Regions from separate parts of the Exiguobacterium sp. GL_137 genome, predicted to be linked through region 2. Evidence: predicted binding sites of a transcription regulator. Region 2 holds the regulator's gene; each other region holds the start of a gene.

The links. The regulator LexA, encoded in region 2, represses DNA repair genes until DNA is damaged. The targets are predictions, from matches to a motif close to CGAACATATGTTCG.
Positions count from the first base shown of each region.
Region 1: the regulator LexA is predicted to act here: its motif matches at 2,551-2,564, upstream of addB (helicase-exonuclease AddAB subunit AddB).
Region 3: the regulator LexA is predicted to act here: its motif matches at 4,809-4,822, upstream of AC3IRK_RS02315 (Y-family DNA polymerase).
Region 4: the regulator LexA is predicted to act here: its motif matches at 2,910-2,923, upstream of uvrB (excinuclease ABC subunit UvrB).

Region 1 covers NZ_CM174406.1:749,626-757,042, reverse strand. Annotated here, with positions in the region: gene addB (helicase-exonuclease AddAB subunit AddB) at 1-2,374, opposite strand, end outside; gene AC3IRK_RS03980 (truncated hemoglobin) at 2,715-3,095, shown strand; gene AC3IRK_RS03975 (hypothetical protein) at 3,155-3,496, shown strand; gene AC3IRK_RS03970 (hypothetical protein) at 3,598-4,008, opposite strand; gene AC3IRK_RS03965 (competence protein ComK) at 4,112-4,597, opposite strand; gene AC3IRK_RS03960 (sensor histidine kinase) at 4,717-6,090, opposite strand; gene AC3IRK_RS03955 (response regulator transcription factor) at 6,087-6,749, opposite strand; gene AC3IRK_RS03950 (hypothetical protein) at 6,878-7,033, opposite strand; gene AC3IRK_RS03945 (methylglyoxal synthase) at 7,131-7,417, opposite strand, start outside.
Region 2 covers NZ_CM174406.1:1,122,005-1,129,421, forward strand. Annotated here, with positions in the region: gene glpK (glycerol kinase GlpK) at 1-1,184, opposite strand, end outside; gene AC3IRK_RS05770 (MIP/aquaporin family protein) at 1,222-1,926, opposite strand; gene AC3IRK_RS05775 (metal-binding protein) at 2,113-2,583, opposite strand; gene lexA (transcriptional repressor LexA) at 2,614-3,228, opposite strand; gene yneA (cell division suppressor protein YneA) at 3,439-3,726, shown strand; gene AC3IRK_RS05790 (YneB family resolvase-like protein) at 3,772-4,425, shown strand; gene AC3IRK_RS05795 (DUF896 domain-containing protein) at 4,538-4,774, shown strand; gene tkt (transketolase) at 4,970-6,958, shown strand; gene AC3IRK_RS05805 (YneF family protein) at 7,067-7,297, shown strand; gene AC3IRK_RS05810 (ABC transporter transmembrane domain-containing protein) at 7,416-7,417, shown strand, end outside.
Region 3 covers NZ_CM174406.1:421,825-429,241, forward strand. Annotated here, with positions in the region: gene AC3IRK_RS02300 (heavy metal translocating P-type ATPase) at 77-2,200, shown strand; gene AC3IRK_RS02305 (ZIP family metal transporter) at 2,264-3,076, opposite strand; gene AC3IRK_RS02310 (YolD-like family protein) at 3,146-3,475, opposite strand; gene AC3IRK_RS02315 (Y-family DNA polymerase) at 3,459-4,784, opposite strand; gene AC3IRK_RS02320 (pentapeptide repeat-containing protein) at 4,942-5,589, shown strand; gene AC3IRK_RS02325 (MBL fold metallo-hydrolase) at 5,650-6,405, opposite strand; gene AC3IRK_RS02330 (arsinothricin resistance N-acetyltransferase ArsN1 family A) at 6,474-6,983, opposite strand; gene AC3IRK_RS02335 (1,2-dihydroxy-3-keto-5-methylthiopentene dioxygenase) at 7,126-7,417, opposite strand, start outside.
Region 4 covers NZ_CM174406.1:2,396,654-2,404,070, forward strand. Annotated here, with positions in the region: gene uvrA (excinuclease ABC subunit UvrA) at 1-886, opposite strand, end outside; gene uvrB (excinuclease ABC subunit UvrB) at 888-2,855, opposite strand; gene AC3IRK_RS12595 (PDZ domain-containing protein) at 3,023-4,186, opposite strand; gene AC3IRK_RS12600 (S41 family peptidase) at 4,206-5,627, opposite strand; gene AC3IRK_RS12605 (M23 family metallopeptidase) at 5,723-7,126, opposite strand; gene ftsX (permease-like cell division protein FtsX) at 7,168-7,417, opposite strand, start outside.

The sequences.
Region 1 (7,417 bases), 370 kb from region 2:
ATCCATACCGGGCAAAGTGTTTATAAGAACAAGCATTGTACGTCTCAAACCGGGAGACGCTGGCTTTGATGGTGTCACCATACAGGTTACGCGCCAAATCATCCGGTAACGGCTCTGCATGATTTTGATAAAACAAGGCACTGGAAAACAGCGCCATTCGTTCGCGGCCCCGACCGTTTTCGAGCAAACGATTGTACACATCAAACCAGGACGGTTGGATCGGATAACGACGTTGCAGCCGTCTCAACTCGATTGCCGCTGCCGCTGCCGCCCGTTCCGGACTCGTCACGAACTGAAGTTGATCATCCGGTGCATGATCACCGGCTTCTGCAAAGGATGTTTTCACAGGGCGATCCTGCAACAGTTGATGTTTGATCTGCTTGATGATGGATGCCGGCTGAAGGGCTTTGCCGTCCTCGTCAACCAGCGCATAACTGATATGCAACGCTTCACTTGGCGCTGTCACCCCTTGATAGAGGTAATACAATTCGTCGTCAAATACGTCCAAAGAGGCTTTACCGACCGGAATGCCTTGATCGTGGAGGAAGTCATGATCTCCTTCTGACAGCAATTTAGACTGGTCTTCCACGAGTGGAATCAATCCGTCATTGGCCCCGAGTAAAAAGACCACTTTCACCTGTTGTAAACGTCCCCGGACGTAATCCGTCGCAATCACTTGATCGAGCGAAGGCGGAACAAGGGAGAAGCGGAGACTTTCAAGTCCAGTCTCGACCATTTGGACGAATAGTTCTGTCGTCAATGTGGCTTCCGGTGCCGCAGCTTCCAACTGTTCAAAGAGATGCAGTACCGCTTCGTACACCTGATCATGTTCTCGTGCTTTGCTGAGTTCATTGACTTCGAGTGCTTGTTGCTTCCAAACCGTTAACCGGTCCGTCAAATGATGTTCTTCCAAGAAACGGTATAACGCCCGTGTGTATTCACTCATCGTCTTAGATGCTTTGAATCGCTTCTCCAGTGGTTCAATGGCTTCGACCAGGAATTGACGCCATTCGTTCAGTTCCTGTTCTTCTTGTAACTCAGCATCCGTTAAACTGATTTCATCAGCTAGACGTCGCTTCAATTGCCAAGGTTTTTTCCACATCGAACCTTTGATTCCCCGCTCCAGGACAAATGTTTCCAGACGATCAAGTGCTAATCGTGAATCCTCTGCCGGAAGTGGAATCAGCTCTGTTTTCAGCAGACGAAAAATAGATTCTTCCCGATATCCCGTCATGACGATTTCAAGGACGGCATGGACTAATTCGACAATCGGATGATGGACCATCGATTCCCGTTGATCCAGGAAGTACGGAATGTCATACAGTTGAAAAGCACGTTCTAAATGATCGGCGTACGGTTCAAGGTGGCGGACAAGAAACGCGATGTCCTTGAACCGATACCCTTCATGGCGTACCAGTTGAATCACCTTTCTGACAGCCGCTTCTGCTTCAACTTGACGATTAACTGCGGCAGAAAGCGTCAACCCGTTCACTTCGTCATCCGTCGCCGGGTATCCGGGCGACAGTAACGCTTGTTCAAGCATCTGTAACCCTGTTGTCTGAAATTTAACGGTCTGTGTGTAATAGATGTCTTCATGCGCAATCTGTCGTTTTTTCATCTGTTCGATCAACTGCATATAGCAGCGTTGTGACACACCAAACTCAGACTGTTTCGCATAGACGTCTTCGACATCCAGTGTAAAACTAAGATGCATCTCTTTCGTCAATTCCATCAATCGCAGTAAGACCTGTTGTTCCTGTAACGAAAATTCATAAAATCCATCAACGAAGACTGAAACGTCACTTAAATCAGCTTTCGGTAACAGCTCAATCAATGTCGTGAAATAATCGTCCGCATGAAGCGCCTTATTTGAGATTCGTTCAGTAAAGCGCTCGTAAATCAGCGCTAAATCATTTAATTTCGGTGAACGTTCGGGAGATGCACTGCTGATTTGACGCAACATATCCGGATTTACCAAAGAACGTTTAAACGAGGCAATCAATTCGTCCAATCCTTTGTAGAAGCCGGGCATATTTTTCGTCCGTTTAAAAATCTTCAATTCTTCTTCCGCTTCTTCGACAACTTGACGCAGTAACAACTGTGTCCCGGTCTCGTCTAAAAAGGGAATCGCCTGGTTTCCATGATCCCGGATGATATGGAAAGCAAACCGGCGTAAACTCATGACTTCCATCCGGACAAGACCCGACAGCCGGGGATCCGTCGCGATACGACGTTCCATCTCAAAAGACATCTGATCCGGTACGATGAAATAGATGGATGGACCAAGCGGTTGCTCAGCTAACCGGTCAATTACCTGCTCAATTAATGTTGTCGTCTTGCCTGTACCGGCACGACCTAAATGCATGTAATTCATTGTGTCAGATCAGCTGACACCTGTTTTCGTACCATCAGGTGGGCTGATCTTCACCTCCTTTAATTAATATCGATGAGCTTTATGCTGTCTTTTTTCCGCTCATATGAGATGAGTATTGAAAACAACAAGCGCGCTCATCTATAAGGATGATTATATGTACTATTATCTCATAAATACGAACAAACGTCCGTTTTTCAATCCAGATAACTTGTTTTCTTTTTCGTCCTCTTCCTTGTCCATTTTAAATCATTTGTCGATCGGTTTGTGTGGAGTTGCAAAAAGCGGGTAAAGATTGAGATAATGATTGTCTTCATCAGCTGGAACAGAAAGAGGGACAAGTATGCTATACGAAGACCTTGGTCAAAAAGACGCACTCGAACAACTTGTCACACGATTCTATAATCGTGTGTATACAGATGATGTTCTCCGTCCGTTATTCCCGCCGGACCGCCAACGTGTCGAACAAGCACAAATCCGATTTTTGATTCAACTCACAGGTGGTCCAAAACAATACGATGGACAGGATGAACGGATGAATCTGGCGATGATTCATCGCCTTTTGCCCATCAGAGAAGTACACGCTGTGCGATGGATTGAATTGATGATGCTGACCATTGAAGAGACCATCGAGGACACAGAGGCAGCCACGCGTTTAATTGAGCGCCTACGAATCGGTGCCTTCAATGTGCTACGCATTTGTGATGCCCATCAGAACGGATGAGGGATTTTCCTTTCTCATCGGTACGTTTCAATGTAAAATAAGAACTGGAGGCGATAACTATGACTGAAGAACAAGATAAAAAGAGTGAATTGGTAAAAAGCGCACTCGAACAGGCTGAAGCAGCTAAAACGACAGAAGAACCTGTTGAAGAAGAAAAGTCAGATGAACAAAAACGTTTAGAACATATTCGGGCACTTGTGACGCTTGAACGTGGCTCTGATTATTACCGGGTTGTCTTCTACGATGATCATAAACATTTGATTTTCAAAGAACTCGATTACGATCGAGTCGAATTCGTCGGCCGATTCTACAATGACAGTTTTGATCCAACCAATCAAAAAGAACTAGAAGAAATTTCTGAGAAGGCTCTTGCGACATCGATTCGTAAACGTTTTTTATAAGAAACTGCAGTCTTCCTCACATAAAAGCCGTGCTACCCTCATTCATTCATGGGGAGAGCACGGCTTTTACTATATCCAGACGATTCGTCATCTGTTTTAGGTTATAGCTGTTCTTTTGTATTTCGTTTTTTCCGGCGCATAACGTACGCCAATACTCCACCGGCAACTGCCAATCCTGTTGCTGCCAGTACAGGTAATAGTACTTTTTTCGACGTCAGTTTTTGTTTCACTTGCTCCAATCGAGATTCCGTGACCTCTTTCTGAGCAACCGATGCACGACGGTTGATGGTCATGTGTTTTGCGGCATCCGTTACAACGATTCGTTTCGTCACCCACCGTCGATTTCCTGACTCGTCGACGACAAGCTGCCGGGCGCGTTTGACACCTTTGACTCTTTTACCCGGCGTATTTTCAGGACGAACAATCCGTGAACTGATAAAACGCCGTCCACCGTTCACACCAAATCCAGGTTGTAATTTTCTACGGTTTAACCATTCATATGATTCATTCATCGTGTAGCGGTCTTTCGACCGCTTCACCTCCCTTTAATTCTCTCTCTCGCACTTTACTGTCTATTCGCTGTATTAAGTAGTGATTCCTGTTAGATTGTTCCACTTATCGCGCTTTATTAAACGTCGTCGGTCGTTCTTCTTGAAATCTCCGTTGCATTTCGTAAGCCAATTCCAGTGTTTTAATCCGTTGCCGTTCGATGCTGTAAGCCGAAGCATCAGTTTCAATCCGTTGTCCTGTTTGAAATTCCACTTGAACGGTATCCCCCTTTTTTTGAACGGTTTTCATCTGCTTGAAATTAATCCAAATACATTTCGCCTTCTCCTTCGCAGTCGTCGGGAAGAAAATCGTTTGCGCCTTCCAATCGATTAAGACCGGTGTTTTCCGATTCGGCCCCAGGATATGTCGAGCCGCTTCAATTCTTCCGCGCATCGACGAACCAAAATACAAACAAGATTCTTCAATCAACTTGATCGGATGACCTTCTAACACGACTTCTGACTGTTCTTGAATAAGTAAAGTTTGCGGTTCACCGTATGGACCATACTTTGGTACAAGGGCTAATGTTTCTTCCGTAATTTTATGTCGCATCCTGATTTCCCCTTTCTTGTATTAGTATGGTTATATCAAATTCAAAATGACTTTGTCTGAACGACCTCATTATTTCCCGAAATAAAAAACGAGATACGGCTATCTCGTTTTTTAAGATCTTATTTTTTTCCGGCTGTTTCTTCCTCAAAATGTCTTGGAAAATTAAATTTTACGCAAACTTTATTTTCTTCATTTCCCGCAATCAGATTATCAATTGTCACTTCTCCTTCGTGCCGTTCGACAATCCGTTTAACGATGTATAACCCAAGACCAAACTTGCCTTCTTTTCCACGAGAAAATTGATGGAACAGCGGAGAGGACGTTTCTAACGGCGGACCGTCATTCAGGATTTCGACTGTCGCCGACTGCCTTGTGCCGGACAGGCGAATCTCAATCGTGGACTCGGCATAACGAATCGCATTATCCAATACATTTTCCAATGCCACACGTAATTGTTCCCCTTCGCCTAACACAATGCCCGCTTCCCCGGAAATTTTCCATGTCAATACTTTTGTGCCGACAAACCGTTTTTGAAGCAAATGAACCATGCGGTCCAAATCCACATGATCCCATGTTGAACGATCCAGTTCAAAATAATCAAGTTTTGTTACATATAACAAAGCTGCGACTTTTTTCTCCAATCGTTCCGCTTCTTCTTCGATGACGGAAACAGAACCGGTCAAATCACCGTCCGGATAAATTCCGTCCGAAATCGACTGGGCATAACTGCGAATGACCATGATCGGTGTTTTTAAATCATGTGAGATATTTTGAAGCAAGGATTTTTGAGCTTTATCCTGTTTTTCCAAGTCCATTCGCATCGCATCAACTGACCTGGCCAATCGTCCGATTTCATCGCCACGGTCCAAAGGAAGAGGTGTATCCCACTTCTGAGCTGCAATCTTACCGACCGCCCGCTCAATCTCGATTAAAGGATGGGTCAGTCGTCTGGCTAGCCAAAAGGCAATGAATAAGGTCAAGATACTGACAATCGCAACGACCCAGCCAATTTTCGAAAATAACTGAGTGATGAGTTCCTGCCGATAGGCATCCCAAACGTATGAAACACGGTAATAGGTTTCCCCTTTAATCTCCATCTTTAGGATACTGTAGTAGACATCTTCCTTATCAAGACGGGTCGTGTATTTTTGCATTTCTTTTTCTTGATCGATAGCATCACGATACATTTGATTGACCAGCTGTTGCGGTGCCCCGCCATAGTATAACTTTCCATTTTTCGATAACAATAAGACATTGACCGAGCGTGACTCCTGTTTCCGTCGATCGAATTCAATCGGATTGTCTTGTAACATCTCGATGACAGAGGCATCTTCCGAAAAAAAGACTTCACTGTTTTCTAATGTCGCATAGACTTGCTCATCGATGAAGTTACCAATCGACGACCGCATGACGACTAATATGACAATGGAGAGTGTTGCAATGACCAACAGGAACATCGCCCAGATTTGAAAACCCAGACTCCGATTCTTCATGCAGCCACCAAACGGTATCCGATTCCGTAAATCGTTTCAAGTTCTAGTTTGGAAAGTTTTTTTCGTACACGGCGTACGAGATCATCGACGACACGGTCTGATCCGAAATAATCGTCGCCCCATACGCTCACTAAGATTTGTTCCCGGGACATCGGTGTTCCGATTTGCGTAGCAAACAGAATCAGTAAATCATATTCTTTCGAGGTCAAATCAATCTCTTGACCATTCTCTTCGATAACTCGCTTTTCCGGATAAATCGTATAATCCCCGTACCGGATGAGACCGGTTTTCGGTGTCGCATACGCACGTGCTAAAATTTTCTTTACACGAATAACCAGTTCGCGCGGTAAAAACGGTTTAGCGATGTAATCGTCCGATCCCATCTCCAGTCCAATGATTTTATCAATGTCTTCATCCCGGGCCGAAATGAAGATGACCGGCGTCGTTTCGTCGTGCGCTTTAATCCGTTTGATCAACTGAAAGCCGTCCAAGTCCGGCAACATGATATCAAGTATCCACAAATCAGGTTTTTCAATGATGGCAGATGCCGCCGCTTCCCCGGATGTAAACGATTTTACTTGCCAACCTTCCTGTTCCAAATACTTGACCAAAACGCGGTTCAAGTTCACCTCATCGTCAACTAAATAAATCGTATGCATCTTCATCACTCCTGCTTAAGTTCTTTTTTTCAGTGTAACAAAGGATTTCCGCAGAATTATGGGAGAATCTAAAATTATACAAAAAAACGCTCTTTTCTGAAGAAAAGAGCGGCGTTCAGTCCAACTAATTATTTTACAAGGCGCAACGACGGATATGTCGCACGTTCTACATGTGTTTTTGTGTTTGCCGATACATGACGACGTTCCGTTTTCACTACGTGTGTCAGGAACGTGGCGCCGCCACCAAGTAAGACGGTTACACCAGCCATTAAAATAATTTCCATTGTTTTCGCCACCCTTTTCTATCGCAATTGATAATCAGTATCATCCTCAAGATGACTATATCATGCTTGATAGAAAATGAGAAGCATTCTCAGAGAATTAATCGGTTAAAAATTTCCGTTGTTCTTCTTCATGACGTTTCCGAATGATTTCACGCCATTGAAACTCGCCCTGTTCCAATCCGTTAATCAAGATTTCGGCGGTTCCGACATTTGTTGCAAGCGGTAAATCATAGACGTCACATAATCGAATCAAGGCCGATACGTCGGGCTCATGGGGTTGGGCTGTAAGAGGATCACGCAGAAAAATGACGATATCAATTTCTCCCCGGGCGACCATCGCACCGATTTCCTGATCTCCTCCAAGCGGTCCCGACTTACAGCGGT
Region 2 (7,417 bases):
ATTGCCGTCAAGACATCACGTGTCTGATAAGCAAGGGATTCGAGAGTCGCGCGGACGAAATGTTCTTTCTCCGTTCCGCGTGTTAAGCCGAAGATCGCGCCACGAACGTCACTATCCCAGTACGGGGCACCGAGTCCGACGAAGGCAGGAACGACGTAAACGCCTTCTGTCGAATCGACTTTTAACGCATAACCTTCTGAATCCTTCGCGTTTTTCAACATCCGTAAGCCGTCACGCAACCACTGAATCGCGGATCCGGCAACGAAGATTGATCCTTCGAGTGCATATTCGACTTTTCCGTCGACACCCCAGGCGATTGTCGTCAGTAGACCGTGGTCAGACGAAACGGCTTTTTCACCAGTGTTCATGAGCATGAAGCAACCTGTACCATACGTGTTCTTTCCTTCACCCGGTTCGAAACATGTTTGACCGAAGAGAGCAGCTTGCTGGTCACCGGCAATTCCGGCAATCGGAATTTCGAAGCCGAAGAAGTGATACGGAACGGTATTGTCATACACTTCACTTGATTGACGGACTTCCGGTAACATTGATTTTGGAACTGTCAGGATTTCAAGCAACTCATCATCCCATTTTTGTTCGTAAATGTTGTACATCAATGTCCGGGAAGCGTTTGTATAGTCTGTGATATGCGTTTTTCCACCAGACAGCTTCCAAACGAGCCATGTGTCGATTGTTCCGAATAGAAGTTCTCCGTTTTCTGCCTGTTCCCGTGCCCCTTCGACGTTATCCAAAATCCACTTCACTTTTGTCCCTGAGAAGTAGGCGTCAATCAGAAGACCTGTTTTATCACGGAATGTTTGGTTCAGACCCTGTGCATTCAGCTCATCACAGATACCGGATGTTTGACGGGATTGCCAGACAAGCGCGTGATAGACAGGTTTACCTGTTTCTTTGTTCCAGACGACCGTCGTCTCACGTTGGTTCGTAATTCCGATACTTGCGATTTGGCTCGGTTTGATATCAGCCGTTCCGAGAGCATCCGCCATGACAGCGAGGATTGATCCCCAAATTTCATTGGCATCATGCTCGACCCAGCCCGGTTGCGGGAAGTATTGTTTGAATTCACGTTGCGCAGAGTTCACGATTTGACCATCGTGGTCAAAAATAATGGCGCGTGAGCTTGTTGTTCCTTGGTCGAGTGCTAAGATGTACTTGTTTTCCATGCTGAAATCCCCCTTGAGATGTAGGTGTCAAACAAAATCAGTTTTGCAGCAGTTGATACAGCAAGACGGCTACTCCACCACCGATGATCGGACCAACGATTGGAATCCACGAGTAACCCCAGTCAGATGAACCTTTTCCTTTAATCGGTAAGATAGCGTGTGCAATCCGCGGACCAAGGTCACGGGCCGGGTTGATGGCATATCCTGTTGTACCACCGAGCGAGAGACCGATGACGACGACAAGAAGACCGACGATGAATGGTTTCAGTCCGTCACCAAATGTTGTCAGACCAAATGACAGGATTCCGAATACCAAGACAAACGTCCCGATGATTTCTGAAATCAGGTTTGACGGTGTATGGCGAATCGCCGGACCTGTTGCGAACACACCCAGTTTTGCTGCTTGATCATCAGTCGCTTCAAAGTGTTTCATATAATGAAGCCAAACGAGTACTGCACCGATGAATGCTCCGATTAATTGACCGGCGATATAGACAGGTACGTCTGCCCACGGTAAATCGGAATTCATGGCAAGCGCCAATGTCAATGCAGGATTGAGATGTGCACCACTCGAGGCAGCAATGTATGCTCCCGTCATGACGGCGAGACCCCAAGCGAATGTAATGACAATCCAGCCGCCGTTCTCAGATTTCGTCTTTCTCAAGACAACCCCTGCAACGACTCCGTCGCCGAGCAAAATCAGAATCATTGTTCCAATCAGCTCACTTGTAAAGTTACTCATGCAAAAACCCTCCCTTTGGATTAAAGCAAATAATGGCCTTTCCATTTAAACCTACATCTAATTGAGAACGTTTTCAATACAATTAATTCAAATCTTTGATTAAAATTTCCTTAATTTATGTTTAAAAAAATGAATAATGGATACTAAAAAAATCCTTCGTTCATTTTTACAATGAACGAAGGATTTTCAACGACGCTTTTTCCGCTTCTTTTTTGTTCGAAAGAAGCTGCTGGAGTGATCAAGGACAATATGTATCGTACTGGCAACCATGACGCCGATGATGAAAGCAGGCATGGACGCGAACCAGGAATCGACCGTACTCGATTCAATGATTTTCAGGTACAGCGCCAAAAATAAAAGCGGAATCAGAAAAGCGGCGCTGTACATCAGGCGAATGAGATCGCCGATGATCAAACCGTGCGACCAGATGGAGCGGTGGGGCATGATTTTGACATAAGGCATCCAAAAGACCCGTAAAGGACCGTGCCGGTAGTAAGGTTCGGACTTCAAGTCGAGGTCTGGTGAAAGCCAAAGGGTGCCGACGGCGATGCCGACAGCGGTTGGAAGCCAATCCGTCTGCTGGGTTGCGACCGAATACGCAACATAGCCGGTTAAAGCAACGGTATTGACTGTATCGTGTACATTTCCAGAAGGCATAAAAAAAGACCAGCTGTGCTGGTCCCTCGCTTAGTGGATCGTCCGATATACGCCGATGACCTTGCCAAGAATCGAGACGTTATCGAAATACATCGGGTCCATCGAATCATTTTCTGGTTGGAGACGTACTTGTTGATCTTCTAAGAAGAACCGTTTGACGGTCGCTTCGCTATCTTCGGTCATAGCAACGACGATTTCACCATTCTCTGCTGTGTTTTGCTGACGAACGATGACCCGGTCACCGTCTAGAATACCTGCGTTGATCATCGACTCACCATCAATCGTCAACATAAAGACATTTTCGTTCCCGACGTAATGGGCAGGAAGCGGGAAATGTTCTTCAATGTTTTCGATGGCCGTGATTGGAAAACCGGCCGTTACTTTCCCGATGACGGGAATATGAACGATGGCTTCGTGATTTTCATCAGTTTTATCAAGCAATATCTCAATCGCACGTGGCTTAGTTGGGTCACGGCGAATCAGTCCGCGTTTTTCTAGACGATCCAAATGACCGTGTACCGTTGAGCTTGAAGCAAGACCAACAGCCTCACCGATTTCACGAACTGAAGGGGGATACCCTTTCAGTTTTACTTGAGCAACGATGTAGTCAAGGATTTCTTGTTGTCGTTTCGACATTTTCCGCATATGAATTGCCACCTCTTTCCGGATTGGTTTTTTGAAGGTTATAGGAATACATGTTTCTAAAATCACTATAACATAGAACAAATGAGCGTACAAACAATTGTTCGACATTTTGTGTTGACCGAACACCGGTTCTTGGTTTAAGATGAGTTATGCGAACAATTGTTCCGAGAACATCTATTCTAAAAACATTTTTAACTGGAGGGATTTATCATGATGCATACGATTCGTACCCATGCCTTTTCCATTGTTTTTTATACGCTCAGCCTGGCTTTCATTCTTTTCCTTTTAACACCTCGACCGGACGAGAAGGTCGAGCAACTCTTGACGGCTTCTGTCACAGTCGATCAAAACGCGACCGTCGAACAGGTCGCCGAAGTCTATAATGACGGATCGATGACAGATCAGGAATATGTCGAGTGGTTGATCGAGAATAATGAACTGAAGACGACTCATGTCATTTCGAAAAACAAAATCGTTGTACCAATCGCGCAACAATGACAAACTGTAAAGGTTGTCAAAGAACGAACAGGGGTGTGAAGTACAGTGAAAGTAGTAATCTACTGTCGCGTCTCGACGGAAAAAGAAGCACAGGACAGCTCGCTTGAGCGGCAAAGATCGGAACTGTCGGGACTCGCTGCAACAAAAGGATTTGAAGTCGTGGAGATCATCACGGAAAAGGAAAGTGGTTATGACGTTGATCGGGAAGGGATGTTATCCGTTCTCGATTACGTCACACGTCAAGCCGTGGATGCCGTTCTCGTGACGGATGATACGCGGATCGGACGCGGGAATGCCAAAATCGCCATTTTACATACGTTCCAAAAACATCAGGTTCAACTGATGACGATGGAATCGGATGGCGAGTATAAACTGGCAGACGCCGAAGCGATGGTTCTTGAAATTGTATCGCTCGTCGAAGAGTATCAACGGAAACTGCATAATGCGAAAATTGCCCGCGGGATGCGACGGGCTGTCGAAAATGGATTTCGTCCCGAGCAGAACCTCAACCGTCAAGGTGAAAATGCCGGTCGGAGCCGAAAGGAAGTCCCGATTGAAGAAATCGTCCGGTTACGTGAGTTAGGACTGACATTCGCCGACATCGCGGTGACATTAAGAGGGATGGGACACGACATTTCGAAAGCGACCGTCAACCGGCGTTATCTGGAATATAAAGAAGTAGTCAGTACGTACGAATAAGGAAGTAAGTTTGATGCCTCAGCGGCGCATCAAACTTGCTTTTTTTTTCGTGTCTTTTACAGTAAGGTTACTATTGAAAGCTCAACTTTGAGTCAACAGAAAGAGGGATATCATGTTATCACAAGAACAACTGGACCGGATTAACGAATTAGCCAATAAATCAAAAGTCGAACCGCTGACTGATGCAGAAACAGCGGAACAAAAAGAATTACGGACTGCCTATCTGGAAGCATTCCGTGGTTCGTTCAAAAATCAGATGATGGGCATCAAAATCGTCGATGAAGAAGGAACCGACGTAACACCTGAAAAACTGAAGCAAGCACAGGAAGAAGAACGGAACAAACAATAATGACAAAAGCTATGTCACTCATTGGGATGAGTGGCGTAGCTTTTTTTGGTGAAACGTTCGTAATATGTATCACGAAAGTGCCAAGAAAACGGCAATAGAGAGCGCATTCATTTCAATGTGACATACTATTTAGAAAAGTTGTATCACATTTGTGGGTATGCTAAAATGAGGAGGAATTTGTGAAAAAGAGAGAGGATGATTGTTTTGACGAACATGACAACAGTAGAATTATTAGCAGTAAATACGATTCGTACCTTATCAATTGATGCAGTACAAAAAGCGAACTCGGGTCACCCGGGAATGCCGATGGGTGCAGCACCGATGGCATTTACATTATGGGCGGATCATATGAACCATAACCCTAAAAATCCAGAATGGTTCAACCGTGACCGTTTTGTACTTTCAGCAGGACACGGTTCAATGCTTCTCTACTCACTCCTCCATTTATCAGGTTATGATCTCGCGATGGATGACTTGAAGTCATTCCGTCAATGGAACTCAAAAACACCGGGTCACCCGGAATACCGTCACACAGCAGGTGTCGATGCGACGACTGGTCCACTCGGACAAGGCATTGCGATGGCTGTCGGTATGGCGATGGCAGAACGTCACTTGGAAGCAAAATACAACCGTGACGAGTTAAACGTCGTCGATCACTTCACATACGGGATTTGCGGAGACGGTGACTTAATGGAAGGTGTTTCGGCAGAAGCGGCATCACTTGCAGGACATTTAGGTCTTGGCAAATTGGTTGTTCTGTATGATTCAAACGATATCTCGCTCGATGGCGATCTCGATAAATCATTCTCAGAAAACGTTCAACAACGTTTTGAAGCATACAACTGGCAAGTCATCCGTGTCGAAGACGGAACGGATCTTGATTCGATTTCAAAAGCAATCGAAGCAGCAAAAGCTGAAACAACAAAACCGACATTGATTGAAGTGAAAACAGTCATCGGATTTGGTTCACCAAACAAATCAGGTAAATCGGCTTCACACGGTGCACCACTCGGAGATGCGGAAATCAAGTTGACGAAAGCAAGCTACGTTTGGGATCACGAAGAATTCTACGTCCCGGAAGAAGTCAAAGACTTGTTCGAAGAACGCATTGTCAAACGTGGTGCTGATACAGAAGCAGCATGGACTGAGAAAATGGAACAATACAAAGCGGCGCATCCAGAATTGCATGCTGAACTTGTTCAAGCCATCAACAACGAATTGCCAAGCAACTGGGAAGCAGACCTGCCAACATATGATCTGACATCGAAAAAAGCGACACGTCAGACAAGTGGTGAAGTCTTGAACGCTCTTGCGAAAAACATCCCGTCAATCTTCGGTGGTTCAGCTGACTTAGCAGGATCAAACAACACGATGCTCAAAGGCGAAGCTGACTTCGACATCGATCCAAGCGGCCGTAACATCTGGTTTGGTGTGCGTGAGTTTGCGATGGCAGCAGCTGTCAACGGTATGGCGTTACACGGTGGTGTCATTCCTTACGGTGCGACATTCTTCGTATTCTCGGATTACCTCCGTCCTGCAGTTCGTTTAGCAGCGTTGATGGGTATCCAGTCGATTTTCGTCCTGACACATGACTCGATTGCTGTTGGTGAAGATGGTCCAACACACGAGCCGGTTGAACACTTGATGAGTTTCCGTGCGATGCCGAACTTGACAGTTTACCGTCCGGCAGATGGGAAAGAAACGATTGCCGCATGGAAAACAGCCGTTCAATCAACAAACAAACCGACACTTCTCGTCATGACACGTCAAGGATTACCTGAACTTGAAGGTACGACGGTTGAAGGCGCTGAAAAAGGCGGATACGTCATTGCGGGTGACATCAACAAAGCGGATACAATCTTAATGGGAACAGGTTCTGAAGTGCATCTGTTAGTCGAAGCACAAAAAGAACTTGGCGAAACGGCAGCAGTCGTTTCACTTCCATCATGGGAATTGTTTGAAGCGCAATCAGCAGAATACAAAGAATCAGTTTTACCAAAACGCATCACGAAGCGTCTTGCGATTGAAGCCGGTGCTTCACTCGGTTGGTATAAATATGTAGGAACAGAAGGACAAGTCATCGGAATCGATCGCTTTGGTGCTTCGGCTCCTGGAGATCTTCTGTTAAAAGAGTACGGCATGTCTGTCGAAAATGTCTTGAACACAGTCAAGCAACTCGGTTAATGAAGAAAGGTGCGCAAACGCGCGCACCTTTTTTTTGCATTATCTATGCAAAGGCTTTAAATTATAGTATAGTAAAAAGCGACGTTTGAAGTTAGAGGAGGAAGCAACTTGGCTACATGGATTTGGATTTTAATTGCCCTTCTTTGCTTGGTAGCTGGTGTCGCCCTTGGTTTTTATATCGCTCGTCGATACATGATGAACTATTTGGAGCAAAACCCACCAATCAACGAAGATATGATTAAGACATTGATGATGCAAATGGGTCAAAAGCCATCACAAAAGAAAGTCAACCAAGTGATGCGTTCAATGAGTGGTTCAATGAAATCACCGAAAAAATAACGACTTGTAAAAGGAGACCAATTTGGTCTCCTTTTGTTTGCTATTTTTTAGGAAGATGGCTAATCTAAAATGTGAGACTATTAGAAATACTCAATCGATTTAAAAAGGGGGGACTTGTAT
Region 3 (7,417 bases), 700 kb from region 2:
AATGTGACTTGTTGAAAAAGAAATAAAGGAGTAAGCTATTCTTATAATCAAACAAACGTTTGAATGAGGTGGGAGAATGGAAGCGAAAACAGAACGTCTTCAGATTACAGGAATCGATTGTGCGAACTGTGCTGCGAAAGTGGAGCGGGGTGTTGCGAACGTAACAGGCATTGAACAGGCAGATTTGGATTTTGCCGGTCAGAAACTTTATCTGACGTATGAAAAGGACGTTGCATACGACGAGACGTATCAGGCAGTCATTGAACGGATTCAGCAGCTCGAACCGGATGTACAAGTGATACGGACAGCATCCGCAGAAGCAGTTGATCCGCATCAACAAGTGGGACATGACCATAGTCATCCGCACGATCACGGTCCATTTTTAAATCGTACGAAAAAAATACAATATAGTATCGGGATGATATCCTTCATCGGTGCCTTTTTTGTTCCGGGATCAATTGACCTTCTATTTTTTACGATTGCCTACTTTTTAATCGGTTGGGATGTCCTTCGAACCGCTGTAAGAAATACCCGGCAAGGTCAAGTGTTTGATGAGAACTTTTTAATGGTCATTGCGACGGCTGGTGCTTTTTTAATCGGAGAATATCCGGAAGCCGTCGCTGTGATGCTGTTTTATCAAGTCGGTGAGTTTTTCCAACACCGTGCCGTCGATCAGTCGCGTAAATCGATTGCCGCGTTGATGGACATCCGGCCGGATATCGCGACGCTTGAGGATGGCCGGCGTGTGAGTCCGGAACAGGTGAACATCGGTCAACGGATTATTGTCCGGGCAGGGGAGAAGATTCCACTGGATGGGACTGTTCTTGAAGGGGAAGCGTTCATCGATACGACGGCATTGACCGGTGAATCGATCCCGCGGCGTGTCCGTCCGACCGAGCCGATTTTAGCCGGGACGATTAATACCGATGGTCATCTGTTGATTCAGGTCGATCGACGATACAGTGAGTCGACCGTCGCTAAAATTCTGGATTTAGTCGAAAATGCGTCACGCCATAAAGCACCGACGGAAAAATTCATTACACGATTTGCACGGATTTATACACCGATTGTCGTCGTGATTGCAACACTTCTTGCCATCGTGCCGCCACTCGTTGTGACGGGAGCGGCTTGGAACGACTGGATTTACCGGGCACTTGTGTTCCTTGTCATCAGTTGTCCCTGTGCGCTCGTGATTTCAATCCCGCTCGGCTTCTTTAGTGGAATCGGTGCTGCTTCGAAACGCGGTATTCTTGTCAAAGGCGGAAATCATCTCGAAGCGTTACAACAACTCGATACGGTCGTCTTCGATAAAACGGGAACGTTGACGGAAGGTGTGTTTGAAGTCGTCGAACTGAAAGCCGTGCATGGATCGGAAGACGAACTGCTTCGCGTCGCAGCGACCGTTGAGCAACACTCGAATCATCCAATCGCAAAATCGATTCAACGGATGTATGCCCTGCATGGTTCTATTCCGACCGCTGTTCAAGACTATCAGGAAGTAGCCGGTTCCGGCGTCGCCGGACGGTTCGGCACGGATCAGATTCAGGCGGGAAATGCCCGGTGGTTCAAAGAACTCGGCTTGATGCCGCTCGATCAGACCGAAGACGGGACTTATGTGCATGTTGCCCGAAACGACAGCTACCTTGGATATATCCGGATTGCCGACCGTATTAAAGATACGACGATAGAAGCATTACGCGAACTAAAAACACTCGGGATTCGCCAGACAATCATGTTGACCGGAGACCGGCGGGAAACGGCGGAACGGATCGGGCAGCAAATCGGGATAACGCAAGTAAAGGCAGAACTGTTGCCACATCAAAAAGTGGAACAACTCGAAGCGATCTTAGATCAAGCAAAGGGACAGGTCGCGTTTGTCGGGGACGGAATTAATGATGCTCCCGTATTGACGCGGGCGGATGTCGGGATTGCGATGGGTGGACTTGGAAGTGACGTCGCGATTGAAGCAGCGGATGTCGTCCTGATGACGGATGAACCGAAACAACTGGTCGAAGCGATTCGGATTGCCCGGTCGACACGCCGGATCGTCTATCAGAACATTACGTTTGCATTAGGTATCAAAGGGATTTTCTTATTGCTTGGTGCCTTTGGTGTTGCGACGATGTGGGAAGCCGTTTTTGCCGATGTCGGTGTGACAGTCCTCGCTGTCCTAAATGCGATGCGGATTTTACGAAAATAAGAATTCAATCTACAAATAAAACCTCTCCCATATTTACACGGGAGAGGTTTTATTGATGTTACATCAGCCAAGTGCGACGTCAAGAATCATCATAACAGTGAAACCGACCATCAGACCAAGTGTTGCCAAGTCTGATCCGTTTTCAGCCTGTGATTCGGGAATCAATTCTTCGACGACGACGAAAATCATTGCGCCGGCGGCAAACGCCAAAGCATACGGCAAGAGCGGTTGAATAAAGAAGACGGCAGCAGCACCGACCATTGCAGCAATCGGTTCGACGATCGCCGACAATTGTCCGTAGTTAAAGGCACGCCGACGTGACATGCCTTCTCCGCGAAGCGGAATCGACAAAGCAGCCCCTTCCGGCATGTTTTGAATCCCGATTCCAAGTGCCAGTGTCAAGGCACCGGCAACGGTCGCACCATCCATGTTCAGTGCGGCGGCACCGAACGCGACACCGATCGCGAGTCCTTCCGGGATATTGTGGAGCGTAATCGCGAGAAACAGCAACGTTGTTTTTTTCAGACCGGTCGAAGGACCTTCAGCGGTTTCGAGCGGAGCGGATAAGTGCAGATGGGGAGTTACAAAATCCAGGAGGCGGACAAAAAAACCGCCTGCGAGGAAACCGATTGCGGCCGGCAACCAGGCAATCCCACCATCTTTTTCCGTAAATTCAATTGCCGGGGCAAGCAAGGACCAAAACGACGCCGCAATCATGACACCGGCTGCAAAGCCGAGCATCATATTCATGACCCGTTTTTCAATCGTCGTAAAGACGAAGACAAGTGCGGCCCCGAGTGCCGTCAATCCCCAGGTCATCATACCGGCAAGCAGGGCTTGCATGACGACCGGAAGTCCGGTAAACCATTCCATCATACCAATCAATCCTTCTTTCAATGACAATTCTTAAAATAAGTGCGTATCGTACAGCAGCTTCTGTCTCTTCTACCCGTTTTCGATCCGGATGATTCGTCCGAGCGGAATTTCAATCCGTGAGGACCCGCGCAAAACAAGGTACGCGCGCTCACGGTGAACCTGCTCGATGAATCCGGATGTCGTGACATAGCCTCTTTCACTATAATACGTGATTTCGAGCTCGGTTCCTTCTATTAATGATTGTTCGAGTAAAAAATGCCAAGGATACTGCAGTTGTTCATCGATGACAGGAAAATCGATGTGATATTTTTCAAGATAATAGGCTTTAAGCAACTGGATGTGTTCCGGCATCAAAAAGGGAAGCCACTTGAGATTTCCGCGGTCACGGTAACGTGTCATGTAAATCACCTCCCGGATGTCCGCCGACGAATCGGAGGCGGCGTTTCGCGACACTTGTATCGAGGAAAGACACCGCCAGCCGGATTGTTCCTTTTCCGTAACGTAAATTGACATGGTCGATGGCTTTTAATAACCGTTTTCTGCGCCAGACCTTTGTATTGTCTTCAAACAAGGACAATTGAAGTGTTCCCTGATCCGGGGTGAGTTGTCCGAGGGCGACCGATAGAAAGCGAACCGGTTCACCATCGAGCCAATTCGGTTCGAACAATTGGAGGACGTAACGCAACAACAGCCGTTCATCGGCGGTCGGATAAGGCAGGCGGAGCTGTTTCGAAAAGCCATCCCGGGTGACATGGCGGGAGTAGCGAACGCCGAGATGCACCGTCCAACCGACTTGATTAGAAAAACGGACCCGTGCGGCGACATCACCTGCTAATTCGGAGAGGACTAAACGAATCTGTTCGTACTGGTAATAGTCACGCATCAAGGTCACTCCATGGCCGATCGTTCGTTTGGCATCGGATGTGGTCTGAAATAAAGTCAGGGGATTGATGATCGTCGGAGAACTGTCAATTCCCCAGGCGTGATGCCAAAGTTCTGCCCCGATTACGCCGAACTGTTCGTGCAGATCTTCCACCCGTGCTGCTGCCAGGTCACCAATCGTTTCGATACCAAGCGCCAGCAAATGCTGTTCCATCATCCGTCCGATGCCCCACATTTTACGAATCGGAAAATCGTGCAGCAACCGGGAAACATCCGCATATCCGCATCGTGCGATGCCTTCACGTTTTCCACGTAAATCAAGGACCAGTTTTGCGATGAAATTGTTCGGACCAATCCCGATCCGGACCGGAATGCCGGTCTGATGCCAAATCGCTGTCTGGATTTTTTGAGCCGTTTCAACATCTGAGCCAAAAAGCCGTTCCGTTCCGGTCATATCGATAAAGTTTTCGTCAATCGAATAGATCCGGATCGCGTCGGGAGGTGCAAACTGATGCAAGACATCCAGTACTTCGATTGATGTTTTCATGTATGCCAGCATCCGCGGTTCGACGAGCACAATCTGTTTCCGCTCACGAGAAGGCAGCTGCTCAATTTGATAAAGACGACTAGCTGTCTTAATGCCAAGTTGTTTTAAGGCGGGACTGGCCGCAAGAATAACGGATCCGGATCGATGAAGGTCTGATACGACAGCGAGTTTCGTCGTCAAAGGAGGAAGGTTTCGGTAACGGCATTCGCAACTGGCATAGAAGGAGACACTGTCGACACAAAAGATGCGTCGATCGGGAAAAGAGATAGTCGGGTTCATCGGAAACACTCCTTGATACATAAAAGAACGTTTGTTCTTGTTTTTGATTTGACTATATCATGGTCTCAGTCGGTCTCAAATCAAAAAACCAAAAAAAGAGTCAATCTTTGCTACACTAAGAAAGATGAAAGTGAAGTAAAGAAAGAAGGGGAAGTACGTGAAAAAACAAATCATTCAATTACCCGAGTTACCGCATCAATTGACACCAGAAACCTTTGCGGATGTCGAAATCGATGACCCGTATCTGTACCAAACGCTGTATGAAAAAGAGACATTACCGGTCGAGCTGACAGAACGGCTGGACGTCAATCAAGTCTGTTTTCGGAACGTCTCGTTTGCAGGACTGGTTTTTGAACGGGCTTCATTTGAAAATGTCCGGTTTGAACAATGTGACTTGACGGGCTGCCAGTTTCAGGACAGTCGTTTTCACCGGATCGTCTTTGAGGATTGTCGTCTGACCGGGATTCACTTTGAGTCCAATACAATCGATCATGTGACGATCAAAAACTGTCAGGCTAATTATGCTCAAGTTATCCGGACAGCGTTACGTCACGTCGCACTGGAGCAGACGACGATGCGGGAAAGCCATTTCTTTGAAATGAAGCCAACCGATTTCCGTCTGCATGAAGTTGATTTATCGGAAAGCCAATGGGTCGAGACGGCGTTAAAAGGACTCGATCTGCGGCATGCCGATCTGTCCGGAATCACGATTGATCCACGCTTCTTACCGGGTGCCGTCGTTACGGAAAGCCAGGCCATCACATTTGCCCGTTTACTCGGACTCGTCATTCCAAGTCACGATTAACGATAAACAAAATGAAGTCCACTGTCCCGGTAGTACTCGGGACAGTGGACTTCATTTTGTTTAGAAGGAAATGGTTTCACCGTCATCCGGGATGAGGAAATGTGCGGACAGATGATGAGCGGCCAGAAAGTCGGCAATCATATCGCGGCGCAGGAGACAATGGTTGACGGTCTCGAGATGCGAGACGATGATCGTGGCTTCAGCCGCCGCTTCATGAACAGCAAGCAGATCACGCTGGGACATCGTAATCGGTTCGCCGGTCAGGAATTGTGCAGCACCACTGTTGACGATGATGATATCCGGCGCATGTTGTTCGATTGCCTTCGCGACTTCATCACACCAAATCGTGTCACCGGTGATATAGAGCGTCGGTTCGTCAGGATGTTTCAAGACGAGACCGGACACCGTACCCATCCGTTGACCGATTTCACCGACACCGTGTTGTCCCGACGTATGGGAGACACGGATATCACCGAGCGACAGTCCGTTCTCAAACGAAGATACATTCGTGAACCCGGCTTCGCGGATCGTGGCCGCATCCGACTCATTTTGTGCATAAAGCGGAATTTGTTTCGGTAACACTTCTTTTGCCGTCTCGTCAAAATGGTCGGCATGCAGATGGGTGACGAAAATCGCGTCCGGATCAAGTAACGTCGCGATATCGACCGGTAAGTCGACGAGCGGGTTCGGAACGGCATTAGGTGTGTGACCAAACGGCGGTAAGGTTCCTTTTTCACCGAGAAACGGATCGATTAAAAATACTTGATTGGCATAAGTGACGACGAGTGTCGCATTACGGATCTGTTGAATATCCACAGGCAGTCTTCCTTTCGGGTTGGGAATGTTTCACTGTTCGTTCATTTCCCATTCAGACGCCGGACTAATCATATCTGCTCGTCGATCGTTTTCGGAAGCAATTTTTCCATCGCCAGGACATCGACATAATACCCGTTAAGCATACCCTGTTCCTTAAATGTTCCGACAATCCGGAAACCGGACCGGATGTACAGTTTTTGACCGAGTCTGTTAAACGGAAACGTAAACAGAATCAACTTGTGGAACCCTTGCGTAATCGCGTGTTCTTCAATGACATGGAGCAGTTGACGCCCGATGCCTTGTCCGCGGTGGGTCCGGGTGATGTAGACCGACAGTTCACCGACCGATTGATAGACGGGGCGCGGATTGTAGGGGTCAAGTGAGATGAAGCCAAGGATCGTCGTTCCTTCATACGCTACAAACCCGGCATAGCGGGGTGTCCGTTCCTGATACCAGTCCTGCATGAAAGATAATTCCTTGGTATCCGTTTCAAGCGTCGCGATCCGATCTTCGATGCCTTCGTTATAGATGGCGAGGATGTCTTGTAAATCAGCTTCTTGGACAGGACGAATCATCATACACGTGACCTCCAATTCAAAAGAGTCTTTTCTTCATTATATAGGAGGAAACGAAAACAAGCGGTATGTTTGTAAGATAGGAATGGAGCAGAAAAAAACAGACAGCCGGATGGACCGGGCCGTCTGCTATTCGGATGTTTCCTCAGTTTGTAGTTTCGATCGGATTTTTTTCGTAAATCGGAACCCAACCATCCGTTGTCACGAAAATCCGGACCGCAACGACTTGGCGATCGTCCTGTAGTGTGAAGTAATGACGTGTATTGACGGGGACGGAAATCAGATCTCCGGGGTTCAGTTCAATGTTGTAATAGCCGACTTCGTCGTCCTGGATCGCAAACACGCCGTGACCGCTGACGATGAACCGGACTTCGTCATCCGTATGGTGGTGCTCTTTCTGGAAGTTGACGAGCAACTCATCTAAGTTCGGTGTCGCA
Region 4 (7,417 bases), 1.3 Mb from region 2:
CGACGAGATCGACATCAACTTCCAGTTTCGTTCCGAGACCGTCGCATGACGTACAGGCACCAAACGGTGAGTTGAACGAGAACATCCGTGGTTCAAGTTCACCGATGGAGAAGCCGCAGATCGGGCAGGCATGGTGTTCGCTGAACAACAGTTCGTTCCCATCCATCGTATCTACGATGACGCGGCCGTCGGCAAGACGGAGTGCCGTCTCAAGAGAATCGGCGAGGCGGGCTTCGACGTCCGGACGGACAACGACCCGGTCGACGACGACTTCAATCGAGTGTTTTTTATTTTTCTCGAGTTCGATGTCATCCGTCAAATCAATCGTTTCTCCATCGACACGGACGCGGACGAAACCTTCTTTTTTCAAATCTTCGAAGACTTTGACATGAGCGCCTTTTCGTCCGGAAATGATCGGCGCGAGAATTTGCAGACGGCTGCGTTCCGGCAGTTCCATCACTTGGTCGACCATCTGACTGATCGTCTGGCTCGAAATTTCAATGCCGTGATTCGGACAGATTGGTTTCCCGATCCGTGCATAGAGCAGGCGGAGATAGTCATAGATTTCCGTGACCGTCCCGACCGTCGAACGCGGGTTTTTACTCGTCGTCTTTTGGTCGATTGAAATGGCCGGACTAAGTCCTTCAATCGCATCGACATCCGGTTTGTCCATCTGACCTAAAAACTGACGGGCGTAAGCGGACAGACTTTCGACATAACGCCGTTGTCCTTCCGCATAAATCGTGTCGAACGCGAGCGATGATTTCCCCGATCCTGATAAGCCCGTCAGAACGACGAGCTGATCGCGCGGGATTTCAACATCGATGTTTTGTAAGTTATTGACGCGAGCGCCCTTGATGATGATCTTGTTCTTTTTTTCTGCCAACTTAGGCACCTGCTTTCAATTCTAAGATAAGGTCACGCAATTCTGCTGCCCGTTCAAACTGCATATCTTTCGCCGCTTGACGCATCTCTTGATCGAGTTGTTCGAGCAATGTTTCGCGTTCCGGTTTTTTCAATTTGTTGAACTTCTCGAGTTTTTCGACGGTATCATCATTCTCAATCGTCGTACTGATGACACCCCGGACATCTTTTTGAATCGTTTTCGGCGTAATACCGTGTTCTTTATTAAAGGCGAGCTGAATGTTGCGCCGCCGTTCCGTTTCATCAATGGCCCGCTGCATCGAGTCGGTCATCTTATCGGCAAAGAGAATGACGTGTCCCTCCGAGTTCCTTGCGGCCCGGCCGATCGTCTGAATCAGCGACCGTTCCGACCGCAGGAATCCTTCTTTATCGGCATCGAGAATCGTTACGAGCGAGACTTCCGGAATATCAAGTCCTTCCCGCAACAGGTTAATCCCGACAAGGACATCGTATTTGCCGAGCCGCAGATCGCGGATGATTTCAATCCGTTCGAGGGTCTTGATTTCCGAGTGCATATAGTTGACCTTGACGCCATGTTCTTTCAGGTAGTCCGTCAAGTCTTCCGACATTTTTTTCGTCAGCGTCGTCACGAGAACCCGTTCATTTTTCGCGACACGCTCACGGATGTTATCCATCAAGTAGTCGATTTGTCCCGTGATCGGATGAATCTCGATCGTCGGGTCGACCAGTCCGGTCGGCCGGATGATCTGTTCGACCATCTCTTTTGTATGTTCGATTTCGTAAGGACCCGGTGTCGCCGAGATATAGATCGCTTGGCTGACCTTCTCTTCGAACTCCTCGAACCGGAGAGGTCGGTTATCCTTCGCCGACGGCAGACGGAAACCGTGATCGACGAGGACTTGTTTCCGCGCCTGGTCCCCGTTATACATACCGCGGATTTGCGGCAATGTGACGTGCGACTCATCGGCAACGAGTAAGAAGTCTTTCGGGAAATAGTCGATCAGCGTATACGGTGTCGAGCCCGGTGGCATTAAGTTCAAGTGACGGGAATAGTTTTCAATCCCGGAACAGTAGCCCATTTCACGCATCATCTCGAGATCGTAGTTCGTCCGTTGTTCGAGACGCTGGGCTTCAAGCAACATGCCGTCTTCACGCATCTTCGCGAGTTGCGTTTCGAGCTCAGCCTCAATGTTCGTAATCGCTTTTTGCAGACGGGTATCCCCCGTCACGAAGTGGGATGCCGGGAAAATCGAAATGTGTTCCCGGTCGGCAATGATTTCCCCTGTCAATGGATCCATATCACGGATCCGTTCAATCTCATCTCCGAAAAATTCGATCCGGACACACTGTTCATCGCGGGACGCCGGGAAGATTTCAACAACATCCCCCCGAACACGGAACCGCCCGCGCTGGAAGTCGATATCATTTCGTTCATATTGAATGTCAATCAGACGACGCAACATCTCGTTTCGTCCCATCTCGTTTCCGACACGCAACGACAGCACGTGGTTGTTGTACTCTTCCGGATTACCGAGACCATAGATACACGACACCGACGCGACAATCAGGACGTCTTCCCGTTCGAACAAGGAAGATGTCGCCGAGTGACGCAGCTTGTCAATCTCATCGTTGATCGATGAATCTTTTTCGATGAACGTATCCGTCGACGGCACATAGGCTTCCGGTTGGTAGTAATCATAAAAGCTGACGAAATATTCGACCGCGTTATTTGGGAAGAACTCTTTGAACTCCGAATACAGCTGACCGGCAAGCGTCTTATTGTGTGCCAAGACCAGCGTCGGCTTCTTAATCTCTTTGATGACGTTCGAGACGGTAAAGGTTTTCCCTGTCCCTGTCGCGCCGAGCAACGTCTGATGGCGTTCACCTTTCTTGACGCCTGCAATCAATTTTTTAATCGCTTCCGGCTGATCGCCACCCGGTTCAAATGGTGATACTAACTCAAAATCCATCGTATTCTTCCCCCTCATCCAGTTCACAAAATCTATTTTTATTGTACCACTTTACGAACAAACATTCGACTTTGAAGTGCTCCTCTTAGAAGTTACCCGTTTTTCGCCAAAAGAAAAAGTCCAGCCCGTAGGCTGAACTGTTTTTTGAGCTGGATTTTGATTTTGAATCACTGAAGCGTCCGGATTTTCGTCCGTTTATTACCGGGCTCACTGACGAACAAAATCCCGAGATCGTGATGATCCTGTTCATAAAAGGCCCGCTGTGCGAACCGGACGTCTCCGTTATGGTTCATGACTTCGAGACGCAGGTACGGTTTATGTTTTTGAATCGCTTCATAAAATGATTTCTCCGACTCGACGAACTCCCCGTTGACTTTATAGATTGCTTCACCCGGAACAAGCCCCATCTCGGAAGCCGGTTTCTCCGGTAATGTGCCGAGAATGACGACCCCACGTTTACCGTTCAGGAACAACGGGGTCTGGGACCGGTTAAGTCGTTTCGTCCGCTGATGCAGAATCAGGTGAATAATGAGCAGGACCGGCAACCCGTACAACCAGATGTCCTGTCCGGCCAGGAATGCGCCTACTGCGAGCACGACGGACAACAAGAACGTAATCAGCCGCCCTTGGATCAGGGGACGGATCAGCTGGTCCGGCAACTGGCCGGTAAAGAGGAAACTGAAGCCGATCGGCAGGAACAAGACAATCGGAACAAACTCCGGAAACGACCATTGCGGAATCAAGGCTTCGAAACTGCTTCCCGGCACGAAGACGATGAGCGGAATCAGCCACAGTTTGTTGGACGACAGCCCGCCGATGTAACGTCCCCGTTTCGATAAGACGAGCGAAGGCGATAAATTCTTTTTCCCCCGCCAGATCAGCAACAGCAATTCGGCGCCTAACGACAGGGCCGCAAGCAGCATCCAATCGCTGACACTGACATCACGGAGTCCGTCAATCCGGTCACTCGTCATGAACCAGGTGAGACCTGCCAGGATGACAAGCGGTCCGAGCGGTAAATTGAATCGGATGATACCCGTCAACAAAATCAAAAACGTCAACACCATGAAGGCGATCAGAAACTCTGACGAGACCGTCAATGTCAGACTTACACTGATGACGGATAAGACAAGACCAACGACGAAGCCTGGAATAAGCGTTTCGAAGACATCGGTCCGCTTGCTACGCGTGCGTGACCGGAACAGATTCCGTTCGCGTTTGATACGTCGCATACTGAGTAAAAAACTGACTAGAATTGCTAACCACAAGATTGGACTAGCGAAGAGACTAATCACTGTCCAACCGAATCCATCGAGTAATTCCACGCTCATTCAGACCTCTTTCTGTGAGTTATTGTGCCGCGACGTCCAGCGCTTTGATGCGCTGAACATCATTTTTTTCATCTTCCAGTTTCTTCAGGAGACGGGTTTCCATTTCGGACGCCGTCACTTGATCGATTTTACCGGTCACTTCGAGTTTCGCTTCTTTTTGAAGACGCTCGACGGCCTGCTTCATCGTATCGCCATAGTAACCGTCCTGCCCTTTTGGATCGAAGCCGATTGCTTCGAGGACCAGGTGCGCGTTTTCGACGGCTTTGCCGTAATCCCCAGTCGCAAGTGTCTTGTCATCGGTTAGAATCTTCGTCACATTAAAGTAATCTGGCTGCTTGACTTCGACCGTCGGCTTGACCCCTTTTTTATGAATCCAGTTTCCGTCCGGAGTCAGCCATTTGTTCGTCGTCAGCTTCAAATCACTGCCGTCTTTTAAATCATAGGCACTTTGGACGATTCCTTTCCCGAATGACTTCGTTCCGACCACTTCCGCACCGGCGCCTTCTTTGAGACCGGCAGCCAGAATTTCCGAAGCTGAGGCCGATCCGCTGTCTTCGAGGACAACAAGCTTATAAGGTTTCTTCTCGTCCGCTTTCCCGAATTCCTGCGTCCGCTCCCCTTTGTTGTCCTCTACCTGGAAAATCGGTGTCTCTTTCGGAATGAACGGCGCAATCATTTGCGAGACGGCCGTCAGCAGGCCGCCCGGATTTCCCCTGACATCGATGACAAGTCCATCAATGTTTTTCTCCTCGAGCGCTGCGAGTTGTTCCTCGAACTCTTTTGCCGTCGGATCCGAGAATTGTGTCACCTGCAGGACACCAATCGTCTTGCCATTAACTTTTTCCGTCTTCGAATAGACGGTTTCAATCGGAATCGTATCGCGGACGATCGAAATCTTCATCGGATCCTGTCCGCCGCGTTGAATCGTCAAGACGACTTTCGTCCCTTTTTCGCCGCGGATTTTCTTGACCGCTTGATCCGTTTTCTGTCCTTTTGTTGATTTACCGTCGATTTCTAAAATAATATCCCCCGGTTTGATACCGGCTTTTTCAGCGGGCGATCCCTTGATCGGTGAGACGATGACAATCGATTCACCTTTTTGTTCGAGCGTCGCACCGATGCCTTCGAATGAAGACGACAAATTCGTGTTGAACGATGCCGTTTCCGATTCGTCCATATAGACGGAATAGGGATCTTCGAGGACTTCCGTCATTCCCGTCAGTGCCCCTTCGAGCAACTCCTGATCCGTCACGTCCTCGAGATAATTTTGGGAAATCATCTGTCTGACCTGATCAATCTTTTTCCAATCTCCCGTTGCGTTAGACGAAGAACTCGTCGCCACTGAATCCGTTCCACCTGCCGCTAACATCCCGACAGCCCCTGCTCCAAGACCCAAACCAAACGTACTGACCGCTATGACGGCCGTTGTCGATTTTTTCACGCGTAATTCCTCGTTTCTGGTGTAAACCTGCTATTTTTTTCAGTATAGCAAAAAAAGATAGGTTACCCTATCTTTTCGTCAGTCGCTCGTTGAAGTTATAAGATGTACGGTGCCGGATCAACCGCATTTGGTTGCCCGACAGCCCACTCGCCGCGATGGATCTCAAAGTGGAGATGCGGTCCTGTCGACCAGCCGGTTGAACCGAGTTTGCCGACGATATCCCCCGGCATGACTGTTTGTCCCGCCTTGACCGAAACCGAATCGAGATGGCCGTAAACAGTCGTCCAGACCTTTCCGTCAATCAGGTGTGTAATCATGACGACATTTCCATAGCCGGTCGCACTTCCGGCGCGGAGGACAATCCCCCCTGCCGCTGCTTTAATCGGGGTTCCTTTAGCATTAACGAGATCCAGTCCGGTATGCCGTTCCGATTTTCCGGTCAACGGATTGTTGCGGGGACCGAACGGGGACGAGACGTAGCCGGTGACAGGCAATAGGAAAGGCTTTACGATCGTGCCCGGTTCCGATGTCTCCGGTTGGGCAGAAGGTATTTCCGTCACCGGTTCCGAAGCCGTCGGCGGACGGGACGTTGGTTGATTTTGTTCTTGCTGTTCTTTTTCTGCTTTTGCTTCCTGTTCTGCCTGCCGCTCAGCTTCTGCTGCTGCCTCTGCTTCCCGGGCAGCGGCTGCTCTTTGCGCCGCTTCGGCACGTTCTTTTGCTTCTTGTTGCGCCCGTAGTTCGGCCGCCCGCAATTCTTCCAACTGACGGCTGATCAGACGTTGCTGGTCTTCAAGGATTGCAGCTTCTTCCGCTTTCGTGAACTGTTCCTGTTGTAACTGTTCGACCTGACTGTTCAACCGGACAACCAACGTCCGTTTGACTTCTGATTCCGCGATGATCCGGGTCTGCAAAATCAACAGCTTCCGCTGCTCTTTTTTTAATTGTCCGAGTACGAGTTCCTGCTCGGACCGTTGTTCGGTTAACTGTTTGACGTTCGCCTGGTATGTCTGCAGGACACCGTCGTCCTGCTTGATGATTTCGCTGACAGTACTGAAACGTGAAATCAAATCCCCGAAATCCTTGGCATCGAGCAATACTTCGATGTATTTGACATCCCCATCCCGTTGGACGGACCGCAACCGGTCCCCGATCAATTTTTCCTGTGTCCGGAGTTTGGATTCCGTTTGACCGACGGCACGGGTGACGATCGCCAGTTCCTCTTTGGCAACAGAAACAGCCGCCTGTTGATCCGCAATCTTACTCGCTAAATCTTCCAGACGGCTGTTGACTTCATCAAGACGCACTTTCGCTTCCTTGCGCTCCTGTTTCGTCAAGACTAACTTCTCCGATGTCTGATTCTGCGATTGTTCCGTCTCTTGCAGACGGGACTCGACCTCCTGTTGTTCCTTCAACAAATCTTCCTTGGACGTTGCCTGAACGGATACACTTGAACCAATTAATGCCAAGCTTAGGACGGTAGAACAGAATCGGACCTTCATGAGAAGCATCTCTCCTCTATCTTTTATTTGATTTTCAGAATTTAAATCTTCAAGAAACGGCCAAGTGACGTCGTTGACCCCCATACACCGATGAAGGCACCGAGCGCCAGCAGGATGACGGAAACCTGAATCGACAGTTCACCCGGTGGAATCAAGGTGAAGATCGAGGCATTCAATGATACGAGCTGTGGTTGCAACGCATTGTACGTCACTTCGTATCCGAAGTAGACGACGGCAATCGGGATTAAGGCCCCGAGGACACCCATCAACAGTCCTTCAATGAAGAACGGT